3 regions of the Gottschalkia acidurici 9a genome follow, and region 3 is predicted to be linked to each of the others. Evidence: predicted binding sites of a transcription regulator. Region 3 holds the regulator's gene; each other region holds the start of a gene.
The links. Region 3 encodes HrcA, which represses chaperone genes, less so after heat shock. Its sites were predicted from a motif close to ATTAGCACTCNATANTATNGAGTGCTAAT; they were not measured.

Region 1 (11,436 bases), 1.5 Mb from region 3:
TTTTTATAACTTGACCTTCATCCGTTTTACTTTCTACGATGTCTGGATATATTGTTCCTTGAACTAAAAAGTCCGTTTTTCCTATTTTTTCTTTTTCCTCTTCAAATACTCTTATAAACTCTTCACCTATTATTTTTCTCTTTTGCTCTGGATCAGTTACGCCTTTTAGTTTTCCTAAAAATCTATCTTGAGCATTTACTCTTATAAGGTTCATATCAAAAGTTTTTTTGAATATCTCTTCAACTTGGTCTCCCTCGTCTTTTCTCATAAGACCATGATCTACGAATATACAAGTTAAATTAGAGCCTATTGCTTTATGAACTAAGACTGCCGCTACTGATGAATCTACTCCACCTGATAGTGCACATATAGCTTTTCTGTCTCCAATTTGCTTTTTAATTTCTTCTATAGTTTCTTTAGCAAATACTTCTGCGTCCCAATTTGCTTCTACTTTACTACGTATGTCTTGATTTGTTTCCATATTTTACCTCCTCTTAAAGTAAAAAGTATTTATTCCGCTACACTTAAGTTTTACCCATCCTCAAACTTATTATGTCCAATAATTATTATAGTTTATATGAATAAATTTTAAAAGTATTTTTTTTCAAAAAAATATCATTTTTTTCTTGTTCATATAATAAGTTCGATGTAAACAATCATTATACAACAAAACAACAAAGAAACAAAGTCTTATTATGTATATAAAAAAATAGATTTGTAAACGGACACTAGTTACATTCTCATCCCGTTTACAAATCTATAGTTTAATTTTCTAAGAATGTTTTGCTCAACGTACTTTTTTAAAGTTTGTTTTACATCATCGGCATTCCGCCAGGCATTCCTCCACCCATTGGCATTGCATTGTCTTCTTCAGGAAGATCTGTTATAGCACTTTCTGTAGTTAATACCATTGAAGATACTGATGCAGCGTTTTGTAATGCTGATCTTGTAACTTTAGTTGGATCAACTATTCCTGCTCCTATCATATCTACATATTTTTCATTTAATGCATCAAATCCTATTCCTACATCACTTGTTTTAACTTTTTCAACTATAACTGAACCTTCAAGTCCTGCATTTATAGCTATTTGTTTTACTGGCTCTTCTATTGCTTTTAGAATTATAGATATACCTGTTTTTTCATCGCCTTCACTTGACTCTAATAATTTTTCTATTGCCGATGAAGTATTTAATAGAGCAGTTCCACCTCCAGGTACTATACCTTCTTCAACTGCAGCTCTTGTAGCAGCTAATGCATCTTCTATTCTTAACTTTGTTTCTTTAAGTTCAGTTTCTGTAGCAGCTCCAACTTGAATTACTGCAACTCCACCTGAAAGCTTAGCAAGTCTTTCTTGTAATTTTTCACTATCAAATTCTGAAGTAGTGTCTTCTAATTGAGCTTTTATTTGGTTTATTCTGTCTTTTATATCTTGTTCTGCTCCTCCACCACTTACTATAGTTGTATTGTCTTTATCAACTTTTACAGTTTGAGCAGTTCCTAACATATCTAGTGTGGCTTCTTTTAAGTCATATCCTAGTTCTTCTGATATAACTTCTCCACCTGTAAGAATAGCTATGTCTCTTAACATTTCTTTTCTTCTATCTCCGAATCCTGGTGCTTTAACAGCAACACAGTTGAAAGTTCCTCTTAATTTATTTACTACTAATGTAGCTAAAGCTTCTCCTTCTATATCATCTGCTATTATTAGTAATGATTTTCCTTGTTGTACTATTTGCTCTAATACTGGTAATAACTCTTGAATGTTTGAAACTTTTTTATCAGTAACTAATATATATGGGTTGTCTAACTCTGAAACCATTTTTTCAGTGTCAGTTACCATATATGGTGAAAGATATCCTCTGTCAAATTGCATTCCTTCAACTACCTCTAGTGTAGTTCCCATTGATCTTGATTCTTCTACAGTTATAACTCCGTCTTTTCCTACCTTTTCCATAGCTTCGGCTATTAGGCTACCTATATTTTCATCTGCCGCTGATATAGATGCAACTTGAGCTATAGCTTCTTTACTTTCAACAACTTTTGAGAATGTTTTAATTTCTTCTACAACTGTCTCTACTGCTTTTATTATTCCTTTTCTAAGTATCATTGGATTAGCTCCAGCAGCTACGTTTTTAAGACCTTCTCTAATTATAGCTTGAGCTAAAAGTGTAGCTGTAGTAGTTCCATCACCTGCTACATCATTAGTTTTAGTAGATACTTCTTTTACTAATTGAGCACCCATATTTTCAAATGGATCTTCTAATTCTATTTCACGTGCTATAGTTACACCATCATTAGTTATAAGTGGTGATCCAAACTTTTTATCTAATACTACATTTCTTCCTTTTGGTCCTAATGTAACTTTAACTGTATCTGCTAATTTATTTATTCCTCTTTCCATTGAACGACGTGCGTCTTCTCCGAATTTTATATCTTTAGCCATTAAATTCACACTCCTATTTATATTTATAAAATTTTCATTCCAAATAACTTCATTTCAAAACACAATATACAAAAATTATCTTGGTAATTTAATCTTTAAATCTTTCTTATAAATATTTTTAAGTACACAAATAACAAGTAATTTATAAACTAAATTACTATTGAATTTATTTGCTTATCCTAATACAGCTAGTACATCTGCTATTTTTAGTATAGTATATTCTTCCCCATCCACTTCAACTTCTGATCCAGCATATTTCGAGAATATTACTTTATCCCCAACTTTAACTTCATTTTTTAACTTTTCATCATTAAGTACTCCTGCTCCAATAGCAACTATTTCTGCTACCTGTGGCTCTTCTTTTGCTGATCCAGTAAGGATTATACCACTTTTAGTTTTTTCCTCAACTTCAACTTTCTTAATAACTACTCTGTCTCCTAATGGTTTTATGCTCATTTAAGACCCTCCTTATATTTATATTAATATTATTTTCACTTCGTTATTAGCACTCATTATTAGAGAGTGCTAATCCTTATGAGTACTATGTTACTTAATAAATTTTATCTAATCAAGCTTCATTTTTAATTATATCAAACTTTTATATGTATTTATATATGATTAATTTAATTTATATTAATTTTATATTGTTTTTCTTAATTTATTATCCATATACATCATCTTCCATGCAATTAATAGTCATATTTTTATATTATATACTCTTATTTAAAGCATTATACCAATATAAAAATTCTCAATCAACTATCTTACCCTTTACTATTAGTCTATGTGTTGGATTAATCATAGGATGACATGTAATTAATGTTATTTCTTTATCTTTATTATTTCCTTCTAATACACTTACCTCTTCCGGTTCAACATAAAGCTTTTCTGATACAATAAATATATATTTTTCTCTTTCAGTCTCTACTTCTATGCTATCTCCTTTTTTAAGTTCATCTAGTCTGTTAAAGTTTCGTCCATAGGTATGACTTCTATGTCCAGCTATAGAATAATTTCCGACTTCACCTACCTTAGTTGTGTCATTTACACTTGCCACTGTGCTGTTAAGGTTTTTCGGTGTTGCTCCTTTAAGTATTGGTAACTCTAAGTTGATCTTTCTTATCCTCAGTATTCCATCCATGTTTCTATTACTATATTCCTTATTATCTTCTTTCTTACTACCTTGTTCCTGCACCTCTTCTATATCTCCACTATCTATTAGACTTAAACTTTTACTCCACTCACTTTTAAGTCTTTGCTGCTTATAGTCATTTCGTATCTCCATAGATTTAGGATATGCTATAATGGATAGTCCAACTATTATAAAAATTGTTGAGATTAACCTCCTCTTCACATTCAACTCTCCTTGTTTTTATTAAAAAAGACAGATTATACAATCTGCCTTTTAAAATTTAATTATATGTTCTCTTTCTTATTAATATTCCTGATAATATTAATAATGTTCCTAATATATAAAATACTGTTTTTTTCATTTCACCTGTTTTAGGTAGTACTTCTTTGGCTTTTGTCTCATCTTGAATCTGAGCGTTAGCATTAAGCAGCCCCTTTGTTTCTTCTAATTTTATTTGTTTCTCTATTTCACTCGGCTTTATTGATTCTTCTATATTCTCTATATCTACAGATTCATCTTGGTCATCAGTCTCTAGTTGATTATTCGGATTTTCTGAATCTATCGGGTATAATGGATGTTCTGGATCTGTCGTTTCCTCTGGTATTTTTTCTTCCTGTGGATTTGTTGGTTTATCTTTTTCTTTTGATCTTCGTTTTTCTCTCGGTCTCTCTTTGTTTTCTGAATCTGTCGGATCTACTGGATCTATTGGTGGTGAAGTTAACTTTATATTTTTTACTTCTAATAAAGCTATCTTATCAATATTAGTGCCGTTTATAGTTACATTATGTTTAGTGGTATTTAGCTTATATCCAATAGGTGCTTTTGTCTCTACTACTGTATAATTTCCAAATGACAACTCTTCTGATATGGCTACTCCATCATTATCTGTAATCAATGTTTGTATTAAATATCCATCAGAATCTCTAATCTCGAATACTGCTCCGAATAAAAACGTTGCAAGGTCTTTACTGTCTACCTTAGTTATCTTTAGTCTTCCAACGCTGTCTTGTGATTTCTTAAAGTTTTTCAATTCAATTTCAAGTGCATCAGTAACATTACTTCTATCTATAGTTACAGTGTACTCTGTATCATCCATCTTATATAGATTTGGTGCCTTTGTTTCCTTTATTAGATATTCTCCAAATGGTAAGTTTTCTATAATGGCCATTCCATTCATATCTGTAACCACTGTTTTTATAAGTTTACCACTAGAGTTTCTAACCTCAAATTGTGCTCCTTGTAGTTTTATGTCTATGTCTTCACTGTCTACTTTAATTATTTTTAATTTACCAAATTCACTTTCTGGATTCTGTGGTGTCTCTGGTCTTTTTTCGTTCTGTATTTTTAGTTCAATTAATTTCGAACTATTTTCATCTACATTTAGTTCATATCTTGTAGTATCTAACTTGTATCCACTAGGTGCTTTTGTCTCTATAAATGTATATTTTCCTAGTGATAAGTTATCTATCTTACCTTTACCATTCGTATCAGTAATAACAGATCCTACTCTTTTTCCACCTAAATCTCTAACTTCAAATACCGCGCCTGATAGTAATTTACTTTCATCTTCGCTATCTACTTTTAAAATCTCTAGTGAAACTTGGCTATAGTTCTTTACCTCTAGCAATATAGGTTTATTCACCTTTTCTTTTGTCACTTCTATAGTATATTCTTTAGTATCTAGCTCATAGCCTTGTGGTGATTTTGTCTCCTTTACCGTATATGTTCCAAACTCTAGACCGTCTAGGGTAGCCTTTCCATCAATACCTGTAGTTATTGTACCTATAACATTTCCTTCAGAATCCTTAACTTCAAATTCACCTCCTGAAAGTTTAGTATCATCTCTACCATCTATTTTTAGAACTTCTAATACTCCTAATTTATAGTTTTTAATTGTTTGCTCTGTATCCTTTTTATTTATAGTTACTTTTATATCTTCTTCGAGAGCTTGATATCCATCTATCATTTTAGTTTCTCTTAAAGTGTATTCACCGTAAAAAAGACTCGGTAAGTATATGACTCCCTTATTATTAGTGTTAAGCGTCTTCATGCTTTTTCCTCTTGAGTTATATATAGTGAATTCTACTCCTTCTAAAGCAGTTTCATCATGTCCGTCAACTTTATTTATAGTTAAACTTCCAAACTCGCCTATGGCAGAGCCATCTCCACTTGTTAAACGAATTTGTACATTACCTTGGTCTGGACTACCTAGCTGATTTTGCCCTTCACCTTTAAAATAAACCTTATTTGTAAGATTTGTACCGTTTTCTAGCACTATAATCTCTGTTTGATATTCAACTGTGTACATAGTATCTATTGTATTTGTAAAGTTTAATTCAAAATTTTGAGTCTTTGATGTATCTGTCCATACCTCTTCACTGACATCTAGATTATAGTCTACTCCTTTTTCAAGAATTTTTGTTGGATTCTTAGTTTCGTAAACTTTAAAGCTATCTTCTTTTACTAAATGTCCACCTGTTGATTCATCTATTAGTGTTGCATCTTGTATCCTAGACAAACTCTTATTAACATCAATTTTCCAATCTATATTTTTACCATTTTGCTTTCCTGACTTTTCTACAAACTTTTCTGAATCATTGTAGCTTACTGAAGCTGAATATCCAATATTACCTACATTAGCAGTATTCTCATAATTACTTTGTGTTATAGATTTGATAATTTTAGTCTTAAACACTACTCTATAAGGCTTATTTACGTCTTTAAATGTAATATCAAAACCTTTTTTATTGTTAGTATTTATTTCATATTCACTTTTATCTACTGAATTTCCACGAGTCCTGTCTCCAGTACTGACAACACTATATTCATAGATTTCTATAGAGTCAGTAATCAATTCTTGATCATCTGATATATTATCATTTAAAGTTATTGAGCCTAAATTTTCAGACAAATAGTTAAGATCTACAGTCCACTCAATCTCTTTAGATTCACGACTCATAAGCCTACCTGATTTTTCACCATTATTTCCTGCTACGTCAATTATAGTTTGATTTGCATTTCTAGATGTTGAACCACCTTCCCATGCAAAGCTTGCAGTATTCTCATATCTTAACTTTCCGTTTAGTGCATTCTCCCTATAATCTTTATGTGAAGGACGATCAAATTCAGTTTTATATGTTATTTCATATATTGCTTCATTTACTTCATAGTTGTTAAATTTCAATATAAAACCTTTCTTCCAATCATCATCTGTAGCCTCAATAGTATATTCTGTCCCTTCAGTAAGAGTAGTGCTTCCTTTTTTAACAATCAGAGTATCTTCTAACATCTTAAGACCATCTTTGGGGAATGTATCCGTTATAGTAAGTCCTTTTATACCAACCTTAGTAGGATTTACTCTAATTCTCCATGACATAGTATTATTTGAATAATCTATGCCTCTTCCACTCTTTTCAAAAGTGTTTTGTATAGTTGGTGTTACTGTAGCTTTCTTGTCTATCCCTATACCAACTCCACTTAAATTAACATCATTTTCATATATAGATAAACTATCATGATCTGTAATTTTTGTTTCATATTCTATCCTATATGCCTTATTTATATCTCCTAGCTTTAGGTTAAATCCCTTCTTATCACTATTTTCATTTATTGTAAAGCTAGTAGTAACGTTACTTCCGACATTTACACTCCCATTACTAGAATAACTTATTTCTTTAACTGTTATTGTTCCTGGTACTAATTCTAGACCATTTCCTATAATATCGATAAGTTGTGCATCGTTTATAGAAAGCTCTCTTCCGTTCATATCAATAGTCCAATTAATATACTTCGCATCATTGTAGCTTATATTTGCAGTTCCTGATTTTTTCAGTTTCTCACCTATACTTATATTTATAGTCTTAGAAACTTTTCCACCCTCAAATTCTGCATTGTTTTTAAATGATGTTTTTTCTTTATCTATTATTTCAGTCTCGTATATTATCTTATATGCCTTATTTATTTCTCCACCGAATTCTATTTCAAGTTTCTTTTCATTTTCATAATGATTTTTAGTGAATCCTGTAGTTATTTGATTCGCACTATTCTCATTACCATTGTTGTCTAAAGTTAGTTCATAAACTTTCACAGTACTTTCATTTAATTTTAGTCCTTCTCCATAAATATCTGTAAGAACACCACTATTTATTTTAGATTCTGATTTGTTTACATACACCGTCCATGTAATCTTATCAGCATTAAAACTTCTGTCTGTCTCTCCATTTTTCTCTATCACACTACCCCTATTTATAGTTACTGTAGGACTAGATGATCCACCATTAAACTTTGCAACATTTTTGAAACTGGTCTTTTCAAAATCTTCTATTTCCGTTTTGTACTCTATTCTGTATGCATCACTTATATCTCCGAGATTTAAGGTAAATCCATCTCCAGATATCTGCGGAGTCAATCCTGAGATTTCCTCTCCTAGTGTAGCCTTTCCATCTAAGTCCACTTTTAATTTATTAATTCTCATGGAGCCTGTTTTGAAACTCATACCTGTATCAAATGTATCTTCTATTAATGCATTTTTAACCCCATTTAAAGACTTATTTACATCTATAGTCCAAGTTATCTCATTAGCATTTACAGTTTTATTAGGTACTCCTGATTTTTGCACCGGCCCAGATACATTATTGGGTTTAAATTTAATTGTAATACCTGTAGTTTGAGATTCATTTATTGGAAACTTTATTACCTTAGGATTTTCTCCTTTTAAGTTTCCTCTATCAAAAGAAGTCTCAAAGTTTACGTACCCCTCCACGCCATATAAATTATCTGCGTAATCATTAAATGTCAGTCTAAGAGTTCCATCTTTGCTAAGCTTATAAGTTCCGGCAGACTCTCCACCTGATACAGAAAGCCGTCCATTCACTTCATTGTAGATTTCAAATATATCTGGTAGTTTAACCTCTGTATAGTCACCATCATTAACTTTTTCTTGATCTGATAGTTCCCAAATATACGATATTTTAACTTCTACATTCTGATCTAAAGGTTCATCTGGATTTAGCACTATTTCCTTGCCATTGCTATAATAGCTTAACTTTACGTTCTTTATAGAATCAATATACTTCGGGGATTCTAATAAGCTATTGATATCATAGTTCATTAAACCCAAGTCATTTGGAACTTGAATATCCTTTTCTTCTATAGTTTCTTCTTCACTATACTCTTCACTTGTAAATTTCCCCACTGTAGATTCTTCTGAATCATCCTCACCTTCTGGTGGTTCACTTTCTAGTTCTGAATTATCAATCTCCGTATCTTTAGCTACATCTTCTTCCTCTAAGTCTAAGTTATCATTAGACTCGTTAACTTCAGAATTTACTGATTCTGCAAATGAATTGTAACTAAAAGTAGGAGCTACTAGTTGGAGTACTAGCGCTATAATCATGATAATAATATGCAGGTTAAACCTCTTATTTTTAATAAACTTCAATTCAATCCTCCTTTATATATTAGTTAGCATCTACAGGTTTATAGTTATGATTATTTCTATGATTATAAAGTAACTTATTCAAGACAAACCCTTAACCTTATGAAGCTTTGTCCCCTCCTTTTTAAATTGTTATCTAAATTCTACCAAAACCCATCTGAACAATTTCTGAACAATTTTACTTTTGTTTCTATATAAGTTATTTAATCCATTTCATATTATTCAAGTTATTTTAGACGAAAATAAAAATCCCTCAATTTAAATTGAGGGATTTTTATTATATCTATGGATTTTTATAGTTAACTTTCTTTAATGAATGAATTTAGTATAAGTATACTTTAGAACATAAAATATATTACAGGTATTAATATAGACGGCAACATATTTCCTATTTTTATATTTTTTATATTTAGTACATTAAGTCCTATGGCTATTATAAGTATTCCACCTACTGCTGATATTTCCGTTATCATTGGGTCTGTTAGAAAACCCTTTATAAGTGATGCAGCAAGTACTATTGACCCTTGATATATCAGTACTGGTATAGTTGAAAATAATACTCCTATCCCTAGAGTGGAACTAAATATAGTAGATGAAACTCCATCTAAAATAGATTTAGCATATAAAGTTTGATGGTTTCCAGACAATCCACTTTCAAGAGAACCCAAGATACCCATAGCTCCTACACAAAATATAAGTGAAGTTGTCACAAATGCTTTTGAAAAACTAGAGTCATTAGAGCTATCTTTGCTAAATTTACTACCCATAAACTCTCCAAGTTTATTAAGTTTTCCTTCTATATCTAGTATTTCACCTATTAAACTTCCAAGTACGATACTCACTATTACTAATAAGAACTCTTTAGATTTAATGGCACTCATAATACCCATTATTATTACCGAAAGCCCTAATCCGTTCATAATAGTCTCTTTATAAGATTCTTTTATAAATCTTTTAAATATAAGACCCAAAGTTCCTCCTACAATAATTGCTAAGACATTTACTATGACTCCTAACATTTTTTTCCTCCCAATTTTAAGTTTATATAATATATTAACATAAACATAATAAAGACACTATATGCATGTTGATTTTATTAATACATATAGTGCCTCATAATGAATAAATTTAACTTTACTTGTAAGAAACTTTACTTCTTTTTGGCTACTTAGATAATAAAGTTCTGTCTGATAGCATTCCTTGAACATCATCAAAGCTAGAAAGTAGTTTTTCTACAGTCAATGCTTTCTTTTCTTCCCCTCTAATATCTAATACAACATTTCCCCTATGCATCATTATTACTCTATTACCAAGCTTAGTAACATGACTTAAATCATGAGTAACCATCATTGTAGTAATATTGTCTCTATTTACTATTTCAGATGTAAGCTCTATTATTCTAGCTGAAGTTTTAGGGTCTAATGCTGCTGTATGCTCATCTAATAGAAGAACTTTAGGTCTGCACATCGTAGACATTATTAACGATAGTGATTGTCTTTGTCCTCCAGATAGCAATCCTACCTTTTCATCCATCTTATTTTCTAATCCTAAATTTAAAGTTGAAACTAACTCTTTAAATAAGCCTATATTTTTTTTACTTACACCTCTAGTTAATCCAAAAGTTTTACCCTTATTATATGCCATAGACATATTTTCAAGTATACTCATTGAAGGAGAAACTCCTTTAGATGGATCTTGAAATACTCTAGCGATTTGTCTAGTTCGTTTGTACTCCGGAAGATTAGTTATATCCTTCCCATCTAATATTAACGTCCCTTCATCCATTGAAAGTACACCTGAAATTACATTTAAAAGAGTAGATTTTCCCGCTCCATTACTTCCTATTATAGTAATAAAGTCACCCTTATTTATTTCTATTGAAAAATTATTGAATATTACATTTTCATTCACAGTATTTTTATTGAATACTTTTACAAGATTATTTACTTTAAGCATTAGACTCACCTCTACTTTTAGCAGATTTCTTAAAGAGTCCTTTAAATATATCTCCTCTATTATTAATTCCTAGAAGTATTATAACTATTATCGCAGTAATAAGTTTTAAATCATTAGCATCAAATCCTAATTTAAGTGCTAAAGCTATACAGTATTTATATACGATAGATCCTACTAGTACTGCCATAGTGATTTTTACAGCTCTAAGTCTACTAAACATAGCCTCTCCTATAATTATAGAAGCTAGTCCTATAACTATAACACCTGTTCCCATTCCAACATCTGCAAAGCTATTCCTTTGAGCAAGTATTGATCCAGATAATGCAACTAGTCCATTTGAAATTGCAACTCCTAATATTTTAGCCTTTCCGATATCTACTCCTAAAGAAGTTACCAACTGAGGGTTGTCTCCTGTAGCTCTTAATACAAATCCAGACTTTGTAGATAAATATAAGTCTAGTAGAATC
Region 2 (11,436 bases), 1.3 Mb from region 3:
CAACTCAAAGGGACTTAGTATAAATTCTAATAACAAACAGTTAATGACAATAAATTTACCTAAATATGCAGGAGAAAACAGCGTTGCTATGTATGATGGATATTATTATTTTGTGGAAACAGTAGACCATACAAATAACATATATAGGGTACATGGGAGTAACACTACAAAAAAAGAATTAGTATACTCATATGAAATAGACCCTCACTATGGATTTCAAAATCTATTAAAATTTGAAATAAAAAATGGAGAACTTTGGTTCTCATATCACTATGGTGGAGCAGTAATGGGGTCAGATATCTTCTGTAAGATAAATAATGATGGAAAAGCTACAGAAGAATATAGAGGACATATAAACTTTATAGAAGTAATACCAGAAGGTACTTTAGCTTTAAGTCAACCACCAACAGCACAAGGAAGTATGTTGATATATATACCTAAAGGAAAAAACTATGAAGAGGGGAAAAGAATAGGAGATACAGGTTTATTATATAGAAGCAAAATATCACTACAAGGAGATAATGTATATGTATTAGGAGCAAAGTATCCTTTCGAAGGTGAAAAGGTACATAAAATTTACAAAGTTAATATAAATACAAATGAAACTTTACAGATTACAGATTTTGGAGTTGAGAGTTTAAAAGTTATAAATAACAAACTTTATTACGTAAAAAGTATAGATAAACATCTTTACTCATCGAATCTAGATGGAACGAGTGAGAAAAAATTGTCTGATAATAGTTTGCCTGAGTATGATGCATGGTATGAAGAATTGAATGGAAATGTATACTATGCAACTTCGAATGAAGAAAACAAACAAAGTATATATAAAGTAGAAATGGATAAAGAAGATAGTCTTTTACTTAAAGAAAAAGTAGATAGAGTTGAAATATTAAGTGGAAAACTGATAGCTAAACTAGTTAGTGGAGAAGACTATGGAATTAAAATATTTGACGAAAATGGACAGATGGTATTAACGGTTACAGATGAAGTTTCTGACTTCTTTGCACATAAAGATAATATATTGATGATTTTAGCAAAAAACAAATCAGTAAAGCTAATAAAATAGAATAAAAATTAAGATAGTATACCCTAGATTAGTATTAAAAATATAAAGCAAAAACTCCAATGATTAAATTCATTGGAGTTTTTTATTATCACAACATACTACACATATATAATACGTTAAAGATTTTATATTTTAATACTTTTTATAAATTTACTCTTGATAAGTCTTCCTCTATCCTTTTATGATTTAAGGCTAAAGATAATACAGATAACAAATAAATATGTTTAGGAAAAGTAATCTAAGAGTGCACTTATATACTAAGAAACTTTATTGACACGTTTAAAAAAATATGATATATAAAGATTAAGACTTAGCACTCTATATCGCAGAGTGCTAACAGATGAAAATTATAAGTATAACTTTATTACAAAAGTTAAGAGGGGGAGTTTTACTTGGAAACAAAACAATTTAAAGCGGAGTCTAAAAGACTTTTAGATTTAATGATCAATTCAATCTATACTCATAAAGAAATTTTTTTAAGAGAACTTATATCTAATGCTAGTGATGCTGTTGATAAAATTTATTATAAGGCATTAGTAGACGATAGTGTTTCTTTTGAAAAAGATGATTATTATATAAAAATAGTTTCAGATGAGGAAAAAAGAGAATTAAAAGTAATAGATACTGGTATAGGTATGACTAAAGAGGAACTAGAGGATAGCTTAGGAACTATTGCTAGAAGTGGATCATTTGCATTTAAAAAAGAGAATGAATTAAAAGATGGATATGATATAATAGGTCAATTTGGAGTTGGATTCTATTCAGCTTTTATGGTAGCTGAAAAAGTTATAGTTATAAGTAGAGCTTTAGGTAGTAATGAGGCATATAAATGGGAATCTGAAGGGGCAGAAGGATATACTATAGAGCCATGTGAAAAAGATTCAGTTGGTACTGAAATTATATTAAAAATAAAAGATAATACAGAAGATGAAAATTATGATGACTATTTAAATGAATATAGATTAAAAAACATTATAAAGAAATACTCAGACTTTATTAGATATCCAATAAAAATGGATGTAACTATGAGTAAATTAAAAGATGGTAGTGAAAATGAGTACGAAAGCTATAAAGAAGAACAAATTATAAATAGTATGGTTCCTATATGGAGAAAAAATAAAAACGAGCTTACAGATAAAGATTATGAAGATTTTTACTCTGAAAAGCATTATGGATTTGATAAACCTGTAAAACATATTCATATAGATGCAGAAGGAACTATTAACTATAGTGCTATTTTATATATACCAGAAAAAATACCTTTCGATTATTATACAAAAGAATATGAAAAAGGCTTAGAGTTATATTCAAATGGTGTACTTATAATGAATAAATGCTCAGAGTTGTTACCTGACTACTTTAGTTTCGTTAAAGGTATGGTAGACTCTGAAGATTTATCACTTAATATCTCAAGAGAAATGTTGCAACATGATAGACAACTTAAGTTAATAGCTAGAAATATTAAAAATAAAATCAAAAATGAATTAGTATCATTATTAAAAAATGAAAGAGAAAAGTATGAATCATTCTTTAAGTCTTTCGGTAGACAATTAAAGTTTGGAGTATATAATGACTTTGGAATGAATAAAGAAGAGCTACAAGACTTACTGCTATTCTATTCATCTAAAGATAAAAAGCTTGTAACACTAGATGAATATGTTTCAAGAATGCCAGAAGAACAAAAATATATATATTATGCATCTGGAGAATCAATCGAGAGAATTGAGAAACTACCACAAACAGAGTTAGTTTCAGAAGAGGGATATGAGATACTATACTTAGTTGAAGATATAGATGAATTCATAATTAAGACACTAGTGAACTATAAAGAGAAAGAATTTAAATCTGTGTCAAGTAGTGATTTAGGCATCGAAACAGATGAAGATAAAAATGATGATAATAAAGACGATAGTAAAGAACTATTTGAATATATGAAAGATATACTATCTGACAAAGTAAAAGATGTAAGGGTATCTAAGCGATTGAAACATCATCCAGTATGTTTTTCAAATGAAGGCGAGATATCTATAGAAATGGAAAAGGTATTAAAATCAATGTCTAATGACCAAGATGTTAAAGCAGATAAGGTATTAGAAATCAATGTAAATCATGATGTGTATAAATCTTTAAAAGATGCTTATGATAAGGATAAAGAAAAGTTAAAATTATATACAAACTTATTATACAATCAAGCTCTTTTAATAGAAGGACTACCAGTTGAAGATTCTATAGACTTTACAAATAATATTTGCAAGCTAATGATATAAGCTAAAGTTTTAACGGAAATGAATCTCCCTATGAGTATCTAAGGGAGATTTATTTCTTTATTTTTTAATATACTTAGACTTTATAGTATAAATTTAAATATATTAATAAAAATATATTTGTGAAAATACAAGCATGAAATTATGATACAATTATGTATGCAAAAGAATTTTAAATTAGATAGGAGTATATTTTAAATGAGTAATGAAACAACTGATAAATTAGGAACACAAAGTATTGGAAAGCTTCTATTAAGCTTAGCACTACCAGCAATAATAGCACAACTAATAAATATGCTTTACAATATAGTTGATCGTATTTACATAGGGCATATACCAGAAATAGGAGCAATTGCATTAACTGGAGTGGGAGTTGCATTCCCAATTATTATATTAATAACAGCATTTAGTTCACTTATAGGTATGGGAGGCGCTCCTAGAGCTGCAATAAAAATGGGTGAAAAAAAGGATGAAGAAGCTGAACAGATCTTGGGTAACTGCGTTTCACTAATAGTATTATTATCAATTATACTTACAGTTTTCTTTTCAGTTACAGGAAAAAGTCTTTTAATGAAATTTGGAGCAAGTAGTGAAACCATATTATATGCAGATAGTTATTTAAGTATATATGTAATAGGAACTATATTCGTAATGACCACACTAGGACTTAATAGTTTTATAACTAATCAAGGATTTGCTAAAACTAGCATGCTAACAGTAATTATAGGGGCTATTATAAATATAATACTAGATCCTATACTTATATTTGGATTTAATATGGGAGTTAAGGGAGCTGCTATAGCAACTGTAATTTCACAGGCTGCATCGGCCATCTGGGTTATTAAGTTTATGGTGGGAGACAAAACTAAACTTAAAATTCGCAAAAAGAATTTAAAGATTAAAAAAGAAGTAGTAATTCCTATACTTTTACTAGGAATATCACCTTTTATAATGCAGAGTACGGAAAGTATATTGAATATATCCTTAAACTCTTCATTACAAAAATATGGAGGAGATATAGCAGTTGGTGCTATGACTATATTAGCTAGTTTAATGCAACTTATGTTTTTACCTCTAACAGGATTAACACAAGGAGCACAACCTATAATAAGTTATAACTATGGAGCTAAAAAGAATAGTCGTGTAAAAGAAGCGTTTAGATTATTACTTATATCATCAATTGTATTTTCAACAGTATTATGGTTGCTTATGATGTTGCTTCCAAAGGTATTTGTATCATTATTTACTCGTGATCCTGAACTTATTAAGATTACTGTTTGGGCTATAAGAATTTACTTAGGAGCTGCTTTGGTACTAGGGGCACAGATTTCTTGTCAACAGACATTTATAGCACTTGGTCAAGCTAAGATTTCACTTTTCTTAGCACTTTTAAGGAAAGTCATTTTGTTAATTCCACTTATATATATTTTTCCACTATTTTTCTCGAATAAAGTTTTTGCTGTATTTTTTGCAGAGCCCGTCGCAGATGTTATTGCAACAACAGTTACGGTAGCTGCTTTCACACTTAAATTTAAAAGTTTACTAAAAGAAAATGAATAATTTAAGTAAAAGGAAGTGACAAAATGGCTAATCGAAGAAAATTCAAATTATTAATAAGGAAAAAGTTATACATAATCTTCATATTGATCCTGATTACTATTACTACATTGTCATTAATCTTTTTCATAAACAACAATAATAGCAAGAGACAGTTGAATATAATTAATATATTTGGAAGACAGAGTATGCGAGCACAGATAATTGCTAAGGAAGCAAATCAAAAATTTCAAAATCTTCAAGCACTTGAAGGAGAACTATCTATAGAAACAAAAACTGATCTTGAAGCCAAGATAATTGAAACTAACACTTCAATTGAAAAAGCTAAAAGAGACTTTAGTTCTACATTAGATTCATTAAAAAAAGGTGAGATTAACACTAATAAGGGTATTATTAGTGTTAATAATCCTCTTAATGATACAGAAAACATATTAGATCATATAAATAAGGATTGGGAGAAATATAGCGAGGCAGTTTCAGTAATTGTAGAGAGTAGTGAAATTAGTAAAGATACAATAGAAGCACTAGAATATATTAATGAAAATAGTGAGAAGTTAATTTATGAATCTGACTTTTTAGTTCAAAAAATACTAGAGAACAATAATGATAGAATAAATAAAAGTACAAGTATAATGATTATTTTACTTATTGTATTTACGGTATTAATAACTATAACTTTAAGGGAACTAACAAAATATATTATTACACCATTGGACAAGCTGTTTGGAGAAATAGATAAGGTAGGAGTTTTAAAAAAGGATTTTAAAAATAATTATTTTGTGAATAATGAGTTAACTCCTATAGTTTCTGAAATTGATGAAGGATTTAAAAAGCTCAATGGGCTAATTGAGCTTATTGAAAATATAAGTAAAGATATGTCCTTTGATGAAGTATTAAACTATATTTACAATTCATTCTCTCCTTTTATTCCTTATCAACATATTGGTATAGCTTTATTAAATGAAGAAAAACAAGAGCTAGAGGCTTCTTATGGTATTTCAGAACCCAGTATAGGCGATTTACCAAAAAAATTAGTTGGAATAAAAGCTAAATTAAGTGATACAAGCCTGGAGAATATTATAAAAAACAGTATGGCTAGAACTATAAATGATTTAGAAAAGTATGTATATGGAAAAGAAACAGATTATAACAGAGTATTGCTATCAGAAGGTATAAAATCTTCAATTAGCTTACCATTAAGGGTTAATAGAAAAGTTATAGGAGTTATATTTTTCTCTAGTGTAAATAAAAATGTTTATAAAGAAGAACATATTAACTTTTTAGAGACTATTGCAAGCAGTATTGCAATCAGCTTTAATAAAAGTATATTCATAGATGAACTTATTTATAGTAGTACATTAGCACTGGCTAAGATGGCTGAGTCAAGAGATGAAGACACTGGTGAACACTTAGAGGGTATGAAACAATACACTAAATTAATTGCCGAGTGCTTAGTAAAAGACGGATTATATTTAGAACAATTAACTATTTCATATATTAAAGACTTAGAGAAATTTGCACCTATGCACGATATAGGAAAAGTCGGAGTGCCTGATGGAATATTACTTAAAGCAGGAAAATTAACTGATGAAGAATTTAAAGCAATGAGAAATCATGCAATTTATGGAGGCGAAATTTTAAGAGTTGCTGAAGAAAATATAATGAAGCAACATAGAAGTCTTTATAAGTTAGGAATAGAGATAGCAGAAGGTCACCATGAGAAATGGGATGGAACAGGATATCCTCATAATGTATCTGGAGAAGATATTCCGTTAAGTGCTAGAATTGTTGCTATGGCAGATGTATTTGATGCTTTAACAAGTAAGAGAGTTTACAAAGAGGCTTTTTCTTTTGAGAAATCCTTTAATATTATTGTTGAGGGTAAAGGAAAACACTTTGATCCATACATAGTAGAAAGTTTCATTAATCACAAAGATGATATATTTAAGCTATATAAAAGCTTCAATCATCAACAATAAGCTTTAAATTATATTAATATAATAATTCAAAAGGAGCAAACTATGGAAAAACACTATGGTAACTTACAGAGGATAGTAGATGGAAAAAGAAAGTATGGTATAACTCCAAATATATTAGGAGGATTCATATTGCCAGAAGATTTAGAGAGAATAGCAAAAGTGGCTAAAAAATATAATGGAGTATTAAAATTAACATCAGGGCAAAGAATACTTATAACAAACCTAAATGAAGAAGATCTACCTAAGATATGGGATGAACTGGATATGGAACCAGCAGTAGTAACTCAAAACTCAGTAAAAAATATTGAGATATGTCCAGCAGGATTTTGTAAAAGAGTAAAGTATAATACTATTGGTATAGGGGTAAAGCTATTTAATAAGTATCACCAGATGGAAGTACCATGTAGGACTAAAATAGGTGTAGCAGGATGTAGAAATGCGTGTGGTAGTGTATATAGTAAAGATATTGGTGTAGTTGCAGATATTAATGGTTTGTTGATAGTAACAGCAGGAGGATCTGCAGGATTTAATCCACGATTATCAGATATTGTAGAACGAGATTTAACAGAGGAAAAAGCACTGGTTCTAATAGACAATATATTTAATTACTATAAGGAGAATGCAGAGCCAGGTGAAAAATTGGGAGACTTTATAGATCGAATAGGACTTGATAAGTTCAAAAAAGATGTAAGCTTAAATTGTTAAGAAAAAACTTAGGGTAGTATGATATAATTTAATACTAATATATAAAACATCTTCTATTTTTAAATAGGATTTAGGATAGAAGGTGTTTTGTTTATTTACTAAAATGGCATATGATAAAATTTCACCACAAAGTAAATATACTCTATTGACTAAAGACTCTTAATTACATTACTATGTATAATAGTGCTGTATAGGGTTTAAACTATTTAAACTTAAGATAAAGACAGTTTTAAGGGAGTGATATTATGAATTATAAAGTTGAATTCAGAAAAATGCCAGTGATACCACTTAGAGGGCTTTCAATTTTCCCCTATATGGTAATACACTTCGATGTAGGAAGAGACAAATCTATCAACGCCCTAGAAGAGGCAATGATAAATGACTCACTTGTTTTTCTAACTTCACAAAAAGAAGCTACAATAGATGTACCTGAAGTAGGTGATTTCTATGAGACAGGAACTATATGTAAAATAAAACAAATGTTAAAGTTACCAGGCGATACTATTAGAGTATTGGTAGAAGGAATAAATAGAGGGAAAATAAAAGAAATAATTGAAGAAGAGCCTTATTTTGAGGCAGAGATTGAAGAATTCATTTATGATGAGGAAACTGAAAAAGATAGAAAAACAGAAGCACTTATGAGAATTGTTGTAGATTCCTTTGAAGAGTACATAAGCATCGGAAATAAAATATCGGGAGAAATACTTGTTTCGGTGTCAGAAATACAAGAACCGGGAAGACTTGCCGATGTTATAGCATCATATATATTTTTAACTCCAGAAAATAAACAAAGAATACTAGAATCATTCCATCCATATGAAAGATTAGAAACATTGGAAATGATACTAAGTGAAGAAACAGAGATATTAAAGCTTGAAGAAAAGATAAGCGAAAGAGTGAAAAAGCAAGTAAATAAAGTACAAAAAGAGTACTATCTGAGAGAACAACTGAAGGCTATACAAAGTGAGCTAGGTGAAGGCGAAGATATATTAAGTGAAGTTGAAGAATTAAAAGAAAAAATAAATAAGATTAAAATGCCTGAAGAAGTTAAAGAAAAAGCATTAAAAGAGATAAATAGACTTTCTAAGTTACCACCTTCTTCATCAGAAGTAGGTATAATTAGAAATTATTTAGACTGGATAATAGAGTTACCTTGGGATAAGGAAACTAAAGATACAGTAGATATAAAAAAATCAAGAGAAGTACTAGATAAAGATCACTATGGACTTAAAGATGTTAAAGAGAGAATATTAGAATATTTAGCTATAAGAAAACTATCTAATAATATGAAGGCACCAATTATATGTTTAGTAGGACCGCCAGGGGTAGGTAAAACTTCTATAGCAAAGTCTATAGCTACAGCATTAAGTAGAAAATTTGTAAGAATGTCTCTTGGTGGAGTTAGGGATGAAGCTGAGATAAGAGGTCATAGAAGAACTTATGTAGGAGCAATTCCAGGAAGAATAATATCTTCAATGAAAAAAGTAGATTCTAAAAACCCAGTATTCTTACTTGATGAAATAGATAAACTAAGTGGTGACTTTAGAGGAGATCCAGCATCTGCGTTGTTAGAGGTATTAGATCCAGAGCAAAACAATACTTTTACAGATCACTTCTTAGAAGCTCCATTTGATTTATCTAAGGTTATGTTTATAACTACAGCAAATGCTCTAAACACTATACCAGGACCTCTATTAGATAGAATGGAAGTAATAAGGGTATCGGGATATACAGAAGAAGAAAAACTTCAAATAGCTATTAGATATTTACTACCAAAGCAATTAGAGGAACATGGGCTTAAAGAAGAAAATCTTCAAATATCTGAGAATACTATAAAAGATATAATAAGTAAGTATACTAGAGAAGCTGGAGTAAGGGGACTTGAAAGACAAATAGCTAATGTTTGTAGAAAAGCTGCTAAAAGAATAGTAGAGGAAGATATAAACGTAGTTAGAATAAATAGTTCAAACCTTCAAAACTACTTAGGAATATATAGATTTAGTTATGATACAATAAATGAAGAAAATCAAGTAGGTATAGTAACTGGACTTGCATGGACATCTGTTGGAGGAGATACTTTATCTATAGAAGTAACACCAATGAATGGAGTAGGAAAACTACAGCTAACAGGAAAACTTGGAGATGTTATGAAAGAATCTGCAATGGCCGGTATAAGCTATATAAGATCTCGTGCTGAAGAGTTAGGAATAGATGTAGAATTCTATAAAAATAAAGATATCCATATCCATGTTCCTGAAGGTGCTATACCTAAAGATGGACCATCTGCTGGTATAACTATGGCTACAGCAGTAATATCAGCATTATCAAATACACCAGTATATAAAAATGTAGCTATGACTGGAGAAATAACTCTAAGAGGTAGAGTATTACCTGTTGGAGGAATAAAAGAAAAGGTACTAGCCGCACATAGAGCAGGAATAACTAAAATACTACTTCCTTGGGACTGTAAAAAGGATATGGAAGATGTACCTAATAAGACAAAAAAAGAAATAGAGTTTGTGTTTGTTAAAAATATGGACGAAGTGTTAGAACATGCTTTAGTTAAAGAGGATGATAAATAATGAAGATAAAAAAAGCAGAACTACTGATAACTGCTGGTAGACTGGATCAATATCCACCTGAAGGACCATTAGAGATAGCGTTTGCTGGAAGATCTAATGTAGGAAAATCATCACTTATAAATACCTTAGTGAATAGAAAAGGATTAGCAAGGACTAGTGGACAGCCTGGAAAAACTCAAACAGTTAACTTCTATTCTATGAATGATGAAGAATTTAGATTAGTTGACTTACCGGGTTATGGATATGCTAAGGTTTCTAAGTCAGCAAGACAAAAATGGGCAGAAATGATAGAAATTTATTTTAAAAATAGAAAGAGCTTAATAGAGGTAATATTACTCTTAGACATAAGACATGAGCCAGGAGAACATGACAAGATGATGTATGACTGGATCAAGGCTTGCGGGTTTAATGGAATAATAGTAGCAACAAAATCAGATAAGATATCGAGAGGTAACTGGCAAAAACATATATCTATAATAGCTAAAAAACTAGGTGTAGAAGATAGAGACTTTATAATACCATTCTCATCGTTGAAAAAGCAAAATACTGAGGGAGTTCTAGATACTATACAGACAATTTTAGATATAAATAGTGACTATGATCCGTTAGCTGAGATAGAGAAAATAACAGAAGAAACTGAATAGAATAGAAATCTAAGGAATGGGATATAAAAAAAGACTGCTCATAATTTAAAGAGCAGCTTTTTTTACTAGTCTTGATATAATTCAAAATCGTCTTTACTTACTCCACATATAGGACATACCCAGTCATCTGGAATATCAGCAAAAGCAGTTCCAGGAGCTATACCTCCATCTGGGTCTCCATCAGCAGGGTCATATATGTAACCACATGGTATACAAACGTATTTATCCATATTAAAATTCTCCTCTCATAAAAATATATTTTCTATACTAATAATATCCCAAATAAATGATTGTAAACATTTATTTAGAAAAATTTAAAAATTCTTAAGAAATTATGTTTACTATGCAGATTAATAGTATTTATAGTGGGTAAAATAAAAAATAGAAAAATGAATACAAAATGCAGATGATGGGAAGTGATTAGTTTGAAATTCAAGACTAGTGTTATACTCAGAAGTAATTTATCAGAGATAAAAAATACAATAGAAGGAATATTGCATAGCATGGGAGAATTTTTAAAACAAGAAGATTTAATTTTTGATATAAGGTTAATTCTAAATGAACTAGTGATAAATAGTGCTATACATGGTAACAACTTAGATGAGAGTAAGAAGATAGAATTAAAAATAGAGATAA
Region 3 (11,436 bases):
AAAGAAATATAAGAATAGAAAAAAACTTAGAACTATATCTGTAATGTTATTAATAGCAGCACTAATCCTAGAATTAAGTATATTAGACAACGTACTGAGAGACATGACTGATACTCAAGATAAGAGTATGTATAGCTTTAATATTCAAGGAGATATGTACAGTATTCAACTGCTTGGAAAACAGTACTATGTAGAGAAATCAAGTGTTGAAAACATACTGTATAATATCAAAAATACTTATTATTCTATAGTGGACTATAAAGATAAAATACTAAACAAATAAAAGACCAGAATATTCTGGTCTTTTAACGATTTTTTACTTATGTTATAATTGTTTAGGATTAGTTACTTCCATTTTTCAAGGAGGATGAATGATGACGAAAGAAATGCAAGAAAGAATTAGGAATTTCTCTATAATAGCTCATATAGATCATGGAAAGTCTACACTAGCAGATAGACTTATTGAATCAACAGGCTTATTAACTAAAAGAGAAATGCAAGCGCAATTATTAGATAATATGGATTTGGAAAGAGAAAGAGGAATAACAATAAAGTTACAAACAACTAGATTAACATACAAAGCAAAAGACGGTAAAGAATATTACTTAAATTTAATAGATACTCCTGGACATGTAGACTTTAACTATGAAGTATCAAGAAGTTTAGCTGCATGCGAAGGGGCATTACTAGTAGTAGATGCCGCTCAAGGTATAGAGGCTCAGACGTTGGCTAATGTTTACTTAGCAATAGACCAGGACTTAGAAATAGTTCCAGTTATAAATAAAATAGACTTACCAAGTGCTAGACCAGACGAAATAAAGCAAGAGATAGAAGATGTAATAGGATTAGATGCTTCAGAAGCACCTCTTATTTCAGCTAAAGAAGGATTAAATATAGAAGATGTTTTAGAAAGCATAGTAGAAAAAGTACCAGCTCCAAGTGGAGACAGTGAAGCACCATTAAAAGCTCTTATATTTGACTCATATTATGATAGCTATAGAGGTGTTATAACTATGATAAGAGTGGTTGAGGGAAATATAAAGCCTGGTATGGAAGTTAAAATGATGGCAACAGGCAAAAAGTTTGAAATCACGGAAGTAGGAGTATTCTTACCAAAACAAACTCAAGTAAAAGGGTTAAGTGCAGGAGAGGTTGGATACATTTCAGCTAGTATTAAAAATGTAAAAGATGCGACTGTTGGGGATACAATAACAAGTGCTGCAAATCCGGCAGAAGAGCCATTGTCAGGCTATAAAAAGGTAACTCCAATGGTTTACTGTGGAATATACCCAGCAGAAGGCGAAGATTATAACAATATAAGAGATTCATTAGAAAAACTACAAGTTAATGATGCATCGTTGGTATTTGATGCAGAGAACTCAGTAGCTTTAGGATTTGGGTTTAGATGTGGATTCTTAGGTTTACTTCATATGGAAATTATACAGGAGAGACTAGAAAGAGAGTTTGACTTAAATATTATAACTACAGCACCAAGTGTTATATACAAGGTTATAAAAAATGATGGAGAAATAATGATATTACAAAATCCTACTAATTTACCTCCTCTTACAGAAATAGACTATATGGAAGAACCTATAGTAGATGTGAATGTAATGGCTCCAAAAGATTATGTAGGTCCTATTATGGATTTATGTCAGAATAGAAGGGGCACATTTAAAAACATGGAATATATAGATCAAACAAGAGTTAATATGCACTATGAACTACCTTTAAATGAAGTAATATATGATTTTTTTGATGCATTAAAATCAAAGACAAAAGGATATGCATCACTAGACTATGAGTTAAAAGGATATAGACAGTCTAAATTAGTTAAAATGGACATACTTATAAATGGAGAGTTAGTAGATGCATTCTCTATTATAGTTCATGAAGAAAAGGCATATGAAAGAGGAAAAATGATAGTTGAAAAACTTAGAGAAGTAATACCTAGACATCAGTTCGCTGTTCCTATACAAGCTGCAATAGGATCTAAAATAATAGCTAGAGAGACTGTTAGAGCTCTTAGAAAAGACGTACTTGCAAAATGTTACGGTGGAGATATCAGTAGAAAGAAAAAATTATTAGAGAAACAAAAAGAAGGTAAAAAGAGAATGAGACAAGTTGGTAATGTTGAAGTACCACAGGAGGCGTTCTTAACAGTACTTAAATACGATGAGAACTAGGGTTTTGTTATCTTTGTTGTAGAATTATATAAATGTAGATTATAAGATAAAATTTTTTCTATGAAAGTCGCTGTCGAGAAGTAACATTGATAGCGACTTTTAACTTAGTTTACTAAAAGGAGAAAATATGAAGAGAGAATTAGGGATATATATACACATACCTTTTTGTTATAGTAAGTGCTACTATTGTGATTTCAATTCACATATAGATCAATATAGTTACATTGAAAAATATATAGAGTATTTAAAAAAAGAAATAGATTTATACGAAAACTCTATAAAAGAATATAAATTAAAAACAATATTCTTTGGAGGAGGAACACCTTCTTTAATAGACCAAAAATATATATGTGAAATAATAGAATATATCTATAAAAAAATGAACACACAGTATTTAGAAGAGATAACTATAGAAGCAAACCCTAAAACTTTAAATGAAGCAAAGTTAAGTGCTTACAGAGATGCAGGCGTAAATAGAATAAGTTTAGGGCTTCAAACTTTAAATGATAACTTACTTAAAAATATAGGTAGGATTCATAGTGTACAAGATTTTTATGATACGTATAATCTAATAAGAAAAAATGGATTTAAAAATATTAATGTAGATATAATGTTTAATTTACCGAATCAAAGCGTTACAGATGTTTTAGATACTTTAGAGAAAGTGGTAGAACTAGATATAGAACATATATCATTATATAGCCTAAAGGTTGAGGAAGGAACCCCATTCTACAATATGTATGAAAGCGGAGAAATAACTTTACCTGATGAAGACATAGAAAGAGAAATGTATCATAGATCTATACGTTTTTTAGAGGATAGAGGTTATAAACAATATGAAATATCAAACTTTTCAAAAAAGGACTATGAATGTAAGCATAATTTAATTTACTGGAAGCTTAAACCATATATAGGCCTAGGACTATCTGCACATTCTAATATAGGTTCATATAGATATGGAAATGTAGAGTCGTTTAGTGATTACTTTAGCCTTATAGATGAAAAAAAGTTACCTATAATTAAGGATGAAAAAGAGTTTATTGATATAGATATGGAAATTGCTGAATATATTATTTTAGGGCTTAGACTTACTAAAGGAATAGATAAACAAGAATTTAAGCTAAAATATAATAAAGGTATAGAGGAAGTATTTAAAGAAAATCTGGATAAATTCATAAATCAAGGCCTTATATGCCAGGACGATAAAGTAATAAGGTTAACTAAAAGAGGACTAGATTTATGCAACTTAGTTTTTATGGAATTATTACCAGATTAAGATTATTGATTTTCAAAAAAATATATTGACAAATTACAATAACAGTGATATGTTAAAAACATAAGTATTAGCACTCCATAAACAAGAGTGCTAATAAGATGAAAAATTATTAAAGTAGAATTTAATTCTAACTTATAGGATGTGATAGTAGTATGACGCTTGACGATAGAAAATTACAGGTCTTACACGCTATTATACAGAGTTATATAACTAGTGCCGAGCCAATTGGCTCTAGAACTATATCTAAAAAATTTGACCTAGGGGTAAGTTCTGCCACTATAAGAAATGAAATGTCAGACTTAGAGGAATTAGGTTATTTAGTTCAACCTCATACTTCAGCGGGGAGAATACCATCAGATAAAGGGTATAGGCTATATGTTATAAAATCATGCCGATGTTAGAAATACAACCATTACTTTCTAAAACAGAAAAAGATGATTTAGTGGAAGAAAAAAGACAAATAGACCATGTAATAAAAAAAGTTTCAAAGTTACTTTCTAAAATTACAAATTACACTGCAGTAGCAATATCTCCACAAATAAGTAGAAGTTCAATTAAGCGTATTCAAATAGTACCTATAGATGAGTCAAGAATAATGATAGTGCTAGTAACCACTTCTGGGATCGTTAAAAACAAGATGCTAGAGTTGGATGAAGAGATACCTTATGATAAATTAAATAAGATAACTAATTTTTTAAACAATGAGCTTAAGGGGTATACAATAGATGAAATTGGTAAAGACTTTGAAAAGAAGTTAGTGAAAGAAATATACGACATAAGTTCACCAATTATAAGCATAATGCCGATAGTAATTAATTCCTTGCAAAATACTGAAGAACCTAGTGTGTATTTAGATGGAGTAACAAATATATTTAACTTTCCAGAGTATCATGATTTATCTAAGGCTAAACAATTTATATCCTTTGTAGAAAATAAAGATATAGTATTAGAAATGCTACTAAATAGAAAATCAAGCGATATAGGTATTACTATAGGTTCTGAAAATGACTATGAAGAAATAAAAAGTTGTAGCGTCATAACTACCACATATAGTGTAAATGGTAAAACAATAGGGAAAATAGGTGTTATAGGACCTACAAGAATGGATTATGAGAAGGTAATAAACGCAGTTAAATCAATATCATTAGACTTAAATGATTTAATTGATAAATACTTTTTAAGAGGTGAATAAATTGCAAAATGAAGATCTAGAAAACAAAGACGAGGTTAAGGAAGAAGCTAACGATAATATAGAAGCTACAGTAGAGGAAGCAAAAGAAGATATAAATAACTCTAAAGATAACGTAGAAGATGAATCAAGTAAGAAAGAAATAGAAGAGTTAAACAATAGATTACTAAGATTACAAGCTGACTTCAACAACTATAAAAAGAGAGTTGAGAAAGAAAAAGAAGCTATAGTATCTTATGCTGTTGAAGGGCTTGTAACAGAATTATTAAATGCATTAGATAATTTTGATAGAGCACTAGAAGTAGAGTATGAAGAAAATTCAAAAGCTTTTTATGAAGGTGTAGAAATGGTTCATAAGCAGCTTTTAGAAATACTAAGTAACAATGGATTAGAAGAAATTGAATCATTAAATCAAAAGTTTGATCATAACTACCACTATGCAGTATCACAACAAGAAAGTAATGAGCATGATGAGGATACTGTAATTCAGATATTAAGTAAAGGATACAAACTTAAAGATAAAGTTATTAGACCAAGTATGGTAATAGTATCTAAATAAAGACATTTGATGAAGGAGGAATATTAAATGAGTAAAATTATTGGAATTGACTTAGGAACTACAAACTCTTGTGTTGCAGTTATGGAGGGTGGAGAGCCTGTAATTATAGCAAACAGTGAAGGAAATAGAACTACACCGTCTGTAGTTGCATTTACAAAAGATGGTGAAAGATTAGTAGGAGAAACAGCAAAAAGACAAGCAGTAACAAACCCAGACAGAACAATAGCTTCTATAAAAAGATACATGGGTTCAGACCATAAAACAAATATAGATGGAAAAGATTATACACCTCAAGAGATATCAGCAATGACACTACAAAAACTTAAAGCTGATGCAGAGGCTTACTTAGGAGAGACTATAACAGAAGCAGTTATTACAGTACCAGCATATTTCTCAGACAGTCAAAGACAAGCAACTAAAGATGCTGGAAGAATAGCAGGACTTGATGTAAAAAGAATAATAAATGAACCAACAGCGGCAGCATTAGCTTATGGATTAGATAAAGATGAAGATCACAATCATAAAATAATGGTGTTTGACTTAGGAGGAGGTACATTTGACGTATCTATCCTAGAACTTGGAGATGGAGTATTTGAAGTTATAGCTACAAATGGAGATAACAATCTTGGTGGAGACGACTTTGACCAAGCTGTTGTAGATTACTTAGCAGAAGAGTTTAAGAAAGAAAATGGAGTAGACTTAAGAAATGACAATATGTCACTTCAAAGATTAAAAGAAGCAGCAGAAAAAGCTAAAAAAGAACTTTCAAGTGTAGCTAGTACAAATGTAAACTTACCATTCATTACAGCTACTCAGGAAGGACCAAAACATTTAAACATAGATATATCAAGAGCTAAATTCGATGAATTAACTAGTGACTTAGTTGAAAGAACTTTAACACCAGTTAGAAAAGCACTAAGTGACTCAGGATTAAGTCCATCGGATATAGATAAAGTGATATTAGTAGGAGGTTCAACTAGAATACCTGCAGTTCAAAATGAAGTTAAAAAGTTAACTGGTAAAGACCCACACAGAGGAGTTAATCCAGATGAGGTAGTTGCATTAGGTGCTGCTATTCAAGCTGGAGTTTTAAGTGGAGAAGTTAAAGATGTATTACTATTAGACGTTACTCCATTATCTTTAGGTATAGAAACACTAGGGGGAGTATCTACTAAACTAATAGAAAGAAATACTACAATACCAACTAAAAAAAGCCAAGTATTCTCAACAGCGGCGGATAATCAAACAGCAGTTGATATACACGTACTACAAGGTGAGCGTGAAATGGCAAGTGGAAATGTTACTCTAGGAAGATTCCAATTAACAGGAATACCATCGGCACCAAGAGGAGTTCCACAAATAGAAGTTACATTCGATATAGATGCTAATGGTATAGTAAATGTTTCTGCTAAAGATTTAGGAACTGGAAAAGAGCAAAAAATAACTATCACAGCTTCAACAAATATGTCAGATGAAGAAATAGAGAAAAAAGTAAGAGAAGCTGAGCAATTTGCAGAAGAAGATAAGAAAAATAAAGAGTCAGTAGAAATTAGAAATAATGCAGACTCACTAGTATATCAAACTGAAAAGACACTAAATGACTTAGGTGATAAAGTAAGTGAAGACGAGAAGTCTAAAGTAAATGAAAAAGTAGAAGCACTTAAAAAAGCTTTAGAAGGAACAGATACAGATGATATAAAAGCTAAAACAGATGAATTAACTACTGAATTCCATGCTATATCACAAAAGTTATACGAACAAGCAGCTGCACAAGGTCAAGAACAAGGCGCAGAAGGTGCTAGTGAAGGTGGAGTTAAGGATGATAATGTTGTAGATGCAGATTATGAAGTAGTGGATGACGAAGACAATAAATAATAAGGTTCTAGTCAAAGTTGAATCTAAAGATTTGACTTTGACTTTTCCTATGTAAGAGGTGATGATAAATATGAGTAAAAGAGATTATTATGAAGTCTTAGGTATCTCTAAAGGCGCAAGCGAACAAGAAATTAAAAGTGCATATAGAAAATTAGCTAAAAAATATCATCCAGACTTAAATCCAGACAATAAAGAAGCAGAGCAAAACTTTAAAGAAGTAAGTGAAGCTTATGAAGTACTAAGTGACTCTCAGAAAAAAGCACAATACGATCAATTTGGTCATGAAGGAATGAGTGGACAAGGTGGCTTTGGAGGAGGCTTCGGTGGTTTTAGCGGAGGCGGATTTGGAGATATATTTGAAGATATATTCGACATGTTTGGTGGTGGAGGATCATCTTCAAGACGACAAGGCCCTACTAGAGGAGCGGATCTAAAGTATGGAGTAAGAATAACATTTGAAGAAGCTGCTTTTGGATTAGAGAAAGAAATAAAAATAGAGAGAACTGAGGACTGTTCGGAATGTAGTGGTACTGGAGCAAAACCAGGAACTAATAAGAAAACTTGTTCAAAGTGTAGCGGTTCAGGTCAAATCAGATTTGCCCAAAATACTCCATTTGGTCAAATAGTTAGAACTTCAACTTGTGATGAGTGTAGAGGAACGGGTGAAAAAATAGAAACACCTTGTGGTAAATGTGGTGGAGTAGGAAAAGAAAGAAAAGCTAAAACAATAAATGTTAAAATACCTGCAGGAGTAGATACTGGGTCGGTTATATCTCTAAAAGGAGAAGGTGAACCAGGGGAAAAAGGTGGTCCGAGGGGAGATTTATATATTTATATAGAGGTAGAACCTCATAAGACATTTGAAAGACAAGGTAATGATATAATATGTGAAATACCTATTAGCTTTACGCAAGCAAGCTTAGGTGCAGATATAGAAGTACCTTCGTTAGAAGGAAAATTAAGATATACTATAGAGCCAGGAACTCAAACTGGAACTACATTTAGACTAAAAGGTAAAGGTATAGTAAGCTTAAGAGGCGGAAGAAAAGGAGACCTTTACGTAAAAGTTAAAGTAAAAGTGCCAACTAAATTAACTGAGAAGCAAAAAGAATTATTGAAAGAGTTTGCAAAAGAAAGTGGAGAAGATGTCGGTAAGTCTAAGCGTAAAAAAGGAATTATAGATAAATTTAAAGATGCTTTTAATGACTAGAAAAAGTCAGCTATTGATAATTTTGATTATCAATAGCTACTTTTTTATTAACTTTAATAGTTTAATTGACATAGGACAATTAAACTATTAAACTGAACAAGTAGACAATTTACAAAGTAATGATAACCGTTATTGTGGTAGTAAGAAACGGAGGATGATTTATGAAATTAATGTGGAACTATATTAAGCGGTATAAAATATACCTTATATTAAGTATTTTTTGTGCTTCTGGATTTGCACTAATAGAGCTTGGACTTCCTACTTTATTGGCTAAGATGATAGACGAGGGAGTATCGGTAAAAGACTTTGAAATAATAAAGAGGCTAGGCATTTGGATGGTGGCAATATGCTGTATTGGTCTTGTAGCACTGGCGGGTCTTGCATACTCTGTAAGTAAAATGACAACATTCATAATGAGAGATATTAGAAATGATATCTTTAGAAAAATTCAAGGATACTCTCATTCAGAGTATGAGAAATTCGGAGCTGCATCTTTAAATACTCGTACAATTAATGACGTTTATAAAATAATGGCATTTTTACAAACCACTTTAAGAATAGGGATTATAGCCCCATTGATGTTTATTAGTAGTTTTATTATGATTATTAACACAAGTCCATTCTTATCATTAGGATTATTCATCGTTGTCCCAATCATCGTTTTAGGAGTTATTTTAGTTGGTAAAAAGGCAGAGCCTTTATCTACTGGTCAACAGCTAGGACTAGATAGTATAAATATGACGATTAAAGAAAATTTAACGGGACTACGTGTTATCCGTGCATTTGACAATGAGTCATTTCAAAAAGATCGTTTTAATAATGTCAATGGCAACTATGCCAAAATTTCTAAAAAACTCTTTAAGTTAATGGGTATTGCACAACCAGCATCTTCATTTATTTTCAATATAGTTTTTGCCTTTGTAATATGGTTTGGCGCCAAGCTAATAGGTTCAGGTGATTTAAAAGTAGGTAATTTAGTAGCATTTATCGAGTATATATTCCATGCTATGTTTTCTACTATGCTATTTGCAAATGTATTTATTATGTATCCACTTGCTGCCGTTTCTGCAAATCGTGTTCAGGAAATTCTAGACTCTGAGTCAGAAATGAACTACAAAGAAAATGAAGTATTAAAGAAAGAAACAAAAGGGGTCGTTGAGTTTCAAAACGTTACATTCGCTTACCCAGGAGAAACTGAAGAACCTATAATTAAAAACATATCATTTACTGCAAAACCTGGGGAAACCGTAGCTTTTATTGGTAGCACAGGTAGTGGAAAATCAACTCTTATTCAATTAATTCCTCGTTTTTATGATGTGACTAAGGGTAAAGTACTAGTTGATGGAGTTGATGTTGAGGATTATGATATTGAAGTACTAAGACAAAAAATAGGATATGTACCACAAAAAGCTTTACTTTTTACAGGCACTATTGCGGATAATCTCCGCTACGGAAAACATGATGCAACTATTCAAGAACTACGATATGCTGCTAAGATTGCACAAGCAGAAGACTTTATCAATCAAAAACCAGATGGATTTGAAACGTTTTTATCTGAGGGTGGAAGTAACTTATCAGGTGGACAAAAACAGAGGTTAGCTATAGCTAGAGCTATTATAAGGAGACCAGATATATATATATTTGATGATTCTTTTTCAGCACTTGATTATCAAACAGATCTAAAGTTACGTACCGCTTTAAAAGATGAGACAAAAAATTCAACAGTATTGATTGTTGCTCAAAGGGTTGGAACAATTAGAAATGCAGATAAGATTGTTGTTTTAAATAAAGGAGAAGTTGTAGCTATGGGAACTCATAAGGAATTGTTGAAAACAAGTGATATTTATTATGATATTGCTTCTTCTCAGCTTTCTAAGGAGGAGTTGATGAAGGATGAAGAATAATATTAAAAACTTAAAGCGATTGTATATTTATATTAAACCTTATAAAATACACTTTATCATAGCTTTACTAATGACCTTAATTGCCTCTATAGCTAATGGAGTTATTCCACTTATAATTGGACTTGGAATTACAGAGATGTCTAGTAATGTAGCTGATATTGTAAAAGGAGTCGAAGGAGCTACAATTAACTATAAATATATTGGAGGAATTATAGGTGCCTTTTTAGGTATAGGTATTATAACTCAGATAAGTCAATACCTATCTATTGCATTTATGACGAATGTTGTACAAAATTCAATGAAGGATTTACGTAGAGATATAACTAACAAGATAAATAGATTGCCAATATCTTATTTTGATAGCAAAAAACAAGGAAATATTTTAAGTATTGTTACTAATGATATAGATGCTATTGTTAATGCACTTCAGCAAAGTGTTATTCAAGTGGTTACAGCAATACTTGGTATTATATTTGCAGTGGGAATGATGATATATATATCTATTCCGATGGCATTAATTACAATGCTTATCATACCATTATCCATTATTGTATCTAAGACAATTGTTAAAAAATCACAAAAATATTTTATGAATCAACAAAATGCACTAGGAGATCTTAATGGATATATTGGGGAAGCTTACAATGGTTTTAACGTTATAAAGTTATATGGAAAAGAAGAGGATACAATAAAAGAATTTGAAGCTATAAATAATCGCCTAACACAAAATGGATTTAAAGCTTCATTTGTATCAGGATTAATGATGCCTTTAGTTGGAGCTATCTCTTATTTTGCATATATAAGTATGGCGGTTCTTGGTGGTTATTATGCTATAATAGGTGTATTGACTGTGGGAAATATGCAAGCATTTATTCAATATATATGGCAAGTAAATCAGCCTATTTCTCAAATAACACAACTATCTAATATACTACAAACAGCAAGTGCGGCTACAATGAGAATATTTAGTATTTTAGATGAAGAAGAAGAACCAGAAGAAATAAATACTTTAGAATTACCGAACAAGGTAGAAGGCTATGTTACATTTGAAAATGTATGTTTTGGATATAGCAAAGATAAGACTTTAATTAAAAATTTAAGTTTTAGCGTAAAAAAAGGAGAAAAAGTTGCTATCGTAGGCCCTACTGGTGCAGGAAAAAGTACATTAATTAACTTATTAATGAGATTTTATGATGTGGATAGTGGAACTATTAAGATCGATGGTATAGATACTAAA

Region 1: a site for HrcA is predicted at 2,946-2,974, ahead of CURI_RS01475 (co-chaperone GroES). Genes of this name have one in related genera too.
Region 2: a site for HrcA is predicted at 1,379-1,407, ahead of htpG (molecular chaperone HtpG). Genes of this name have one in related genera too.

Annotation. Positions count from the first base shown of each region.
Region 1 covers NC_018664.1:304,870-316,305, reverse strand. Annotated here, with positions in the region: gene guaA (glutamine-hydrolyzing GMP synthase) at 1-481, opposite strand, end outside; gene groL (chaperonin GroEL) at 813-2,444, opposite strand; gene CURI_RS01475 (co-chaperone GroES) at 2,619-2,900, opposite strand; gene CURI_RS01470 (class D sortase) at 3,196-3,798, opposite strand; gene CURI_RS01465 (collagen binding domain-containing protein) at 3,857-9,016, opposite strand; gene CURI_RS01460 (DUF554 domain-containing protein) at 9,352-10,032, opposite strand; gene CURI_RS01455 (ABC transporter ATP-binding protein) at 10,178-10,969, opposite strand; gene CURI_RS01450 (ABC transporter permease) at 10,962-11,436, opposite strand, start outside.
Region 2 covers NC_018664.1:615,215-626,650, forward strand. Annotated here, with positions in the region: gene CURI_RS02815 (DUF5050 domain-containing protein) at 1-1,069, shown strand, start outside; gene htpG (molecular chaperone HtpG) at 1,462-3,336, shown strand; gene CURI_RS02825 (MATE family efflux transporter) at 3,532-4,893, shown strand; gene CURI_RS02830 (HD domain-containing phosphohydrolase) at 5,079-6,869, shown strand; gene CURI_RS02835 (nitrite/sulfite reductase domain-containing protein) at 6,912-7,574, shown strand; gene lon (endopeptidase La) at 7,820-10,156, shown strand; gene yihA (ribosome biogenesis GTP-binding protein YihA/YsxC) at 10,156-10,800, shown strand; gene rd (rubredoxin) at 10,866-11,030, opposite strand; gene CURI_RS02850 (ATP-binding protein) at 11,217-11,436, shown strand, end outside.
Region 3 covers NC_018664.1:1,897,357-1,908,792, reverse strand. Annotated here, with positions in the region: gene CURI_RS09175 (hypothetical protein) at 44-283, shown strand; gene lepA (translation elongation factor 4) at 372-2,186, shown strand; gene hemW (radical SAM family heme chaperone HemW) at 2,314-3,462, shown strand; gene CURI_RS16150 (HTH domain-containing protein) at 3,615-3,863, shown strand; gene hrcA (heat-inducible transcriptional repressor HrcA) at 3,851-4,654, shown strand; gene grpE (nucleotide exchange factor GrpE) at 4,647-5,210, shown strand; gene dnaK (molecular chaperone DnaK) at 5,238-7,085, shown strand; gene dnaJ (molecular chaperone DnaJ) at 7,156-8,295, shown strand; gene CURI_RS09140 (ABC transporter ATP-binding protein) at 8,457-10,199, shown strand; gene CURI_RS09135 (ABC transporter ATP-binding protein) at 10,189-11,436, shown strand, end outside.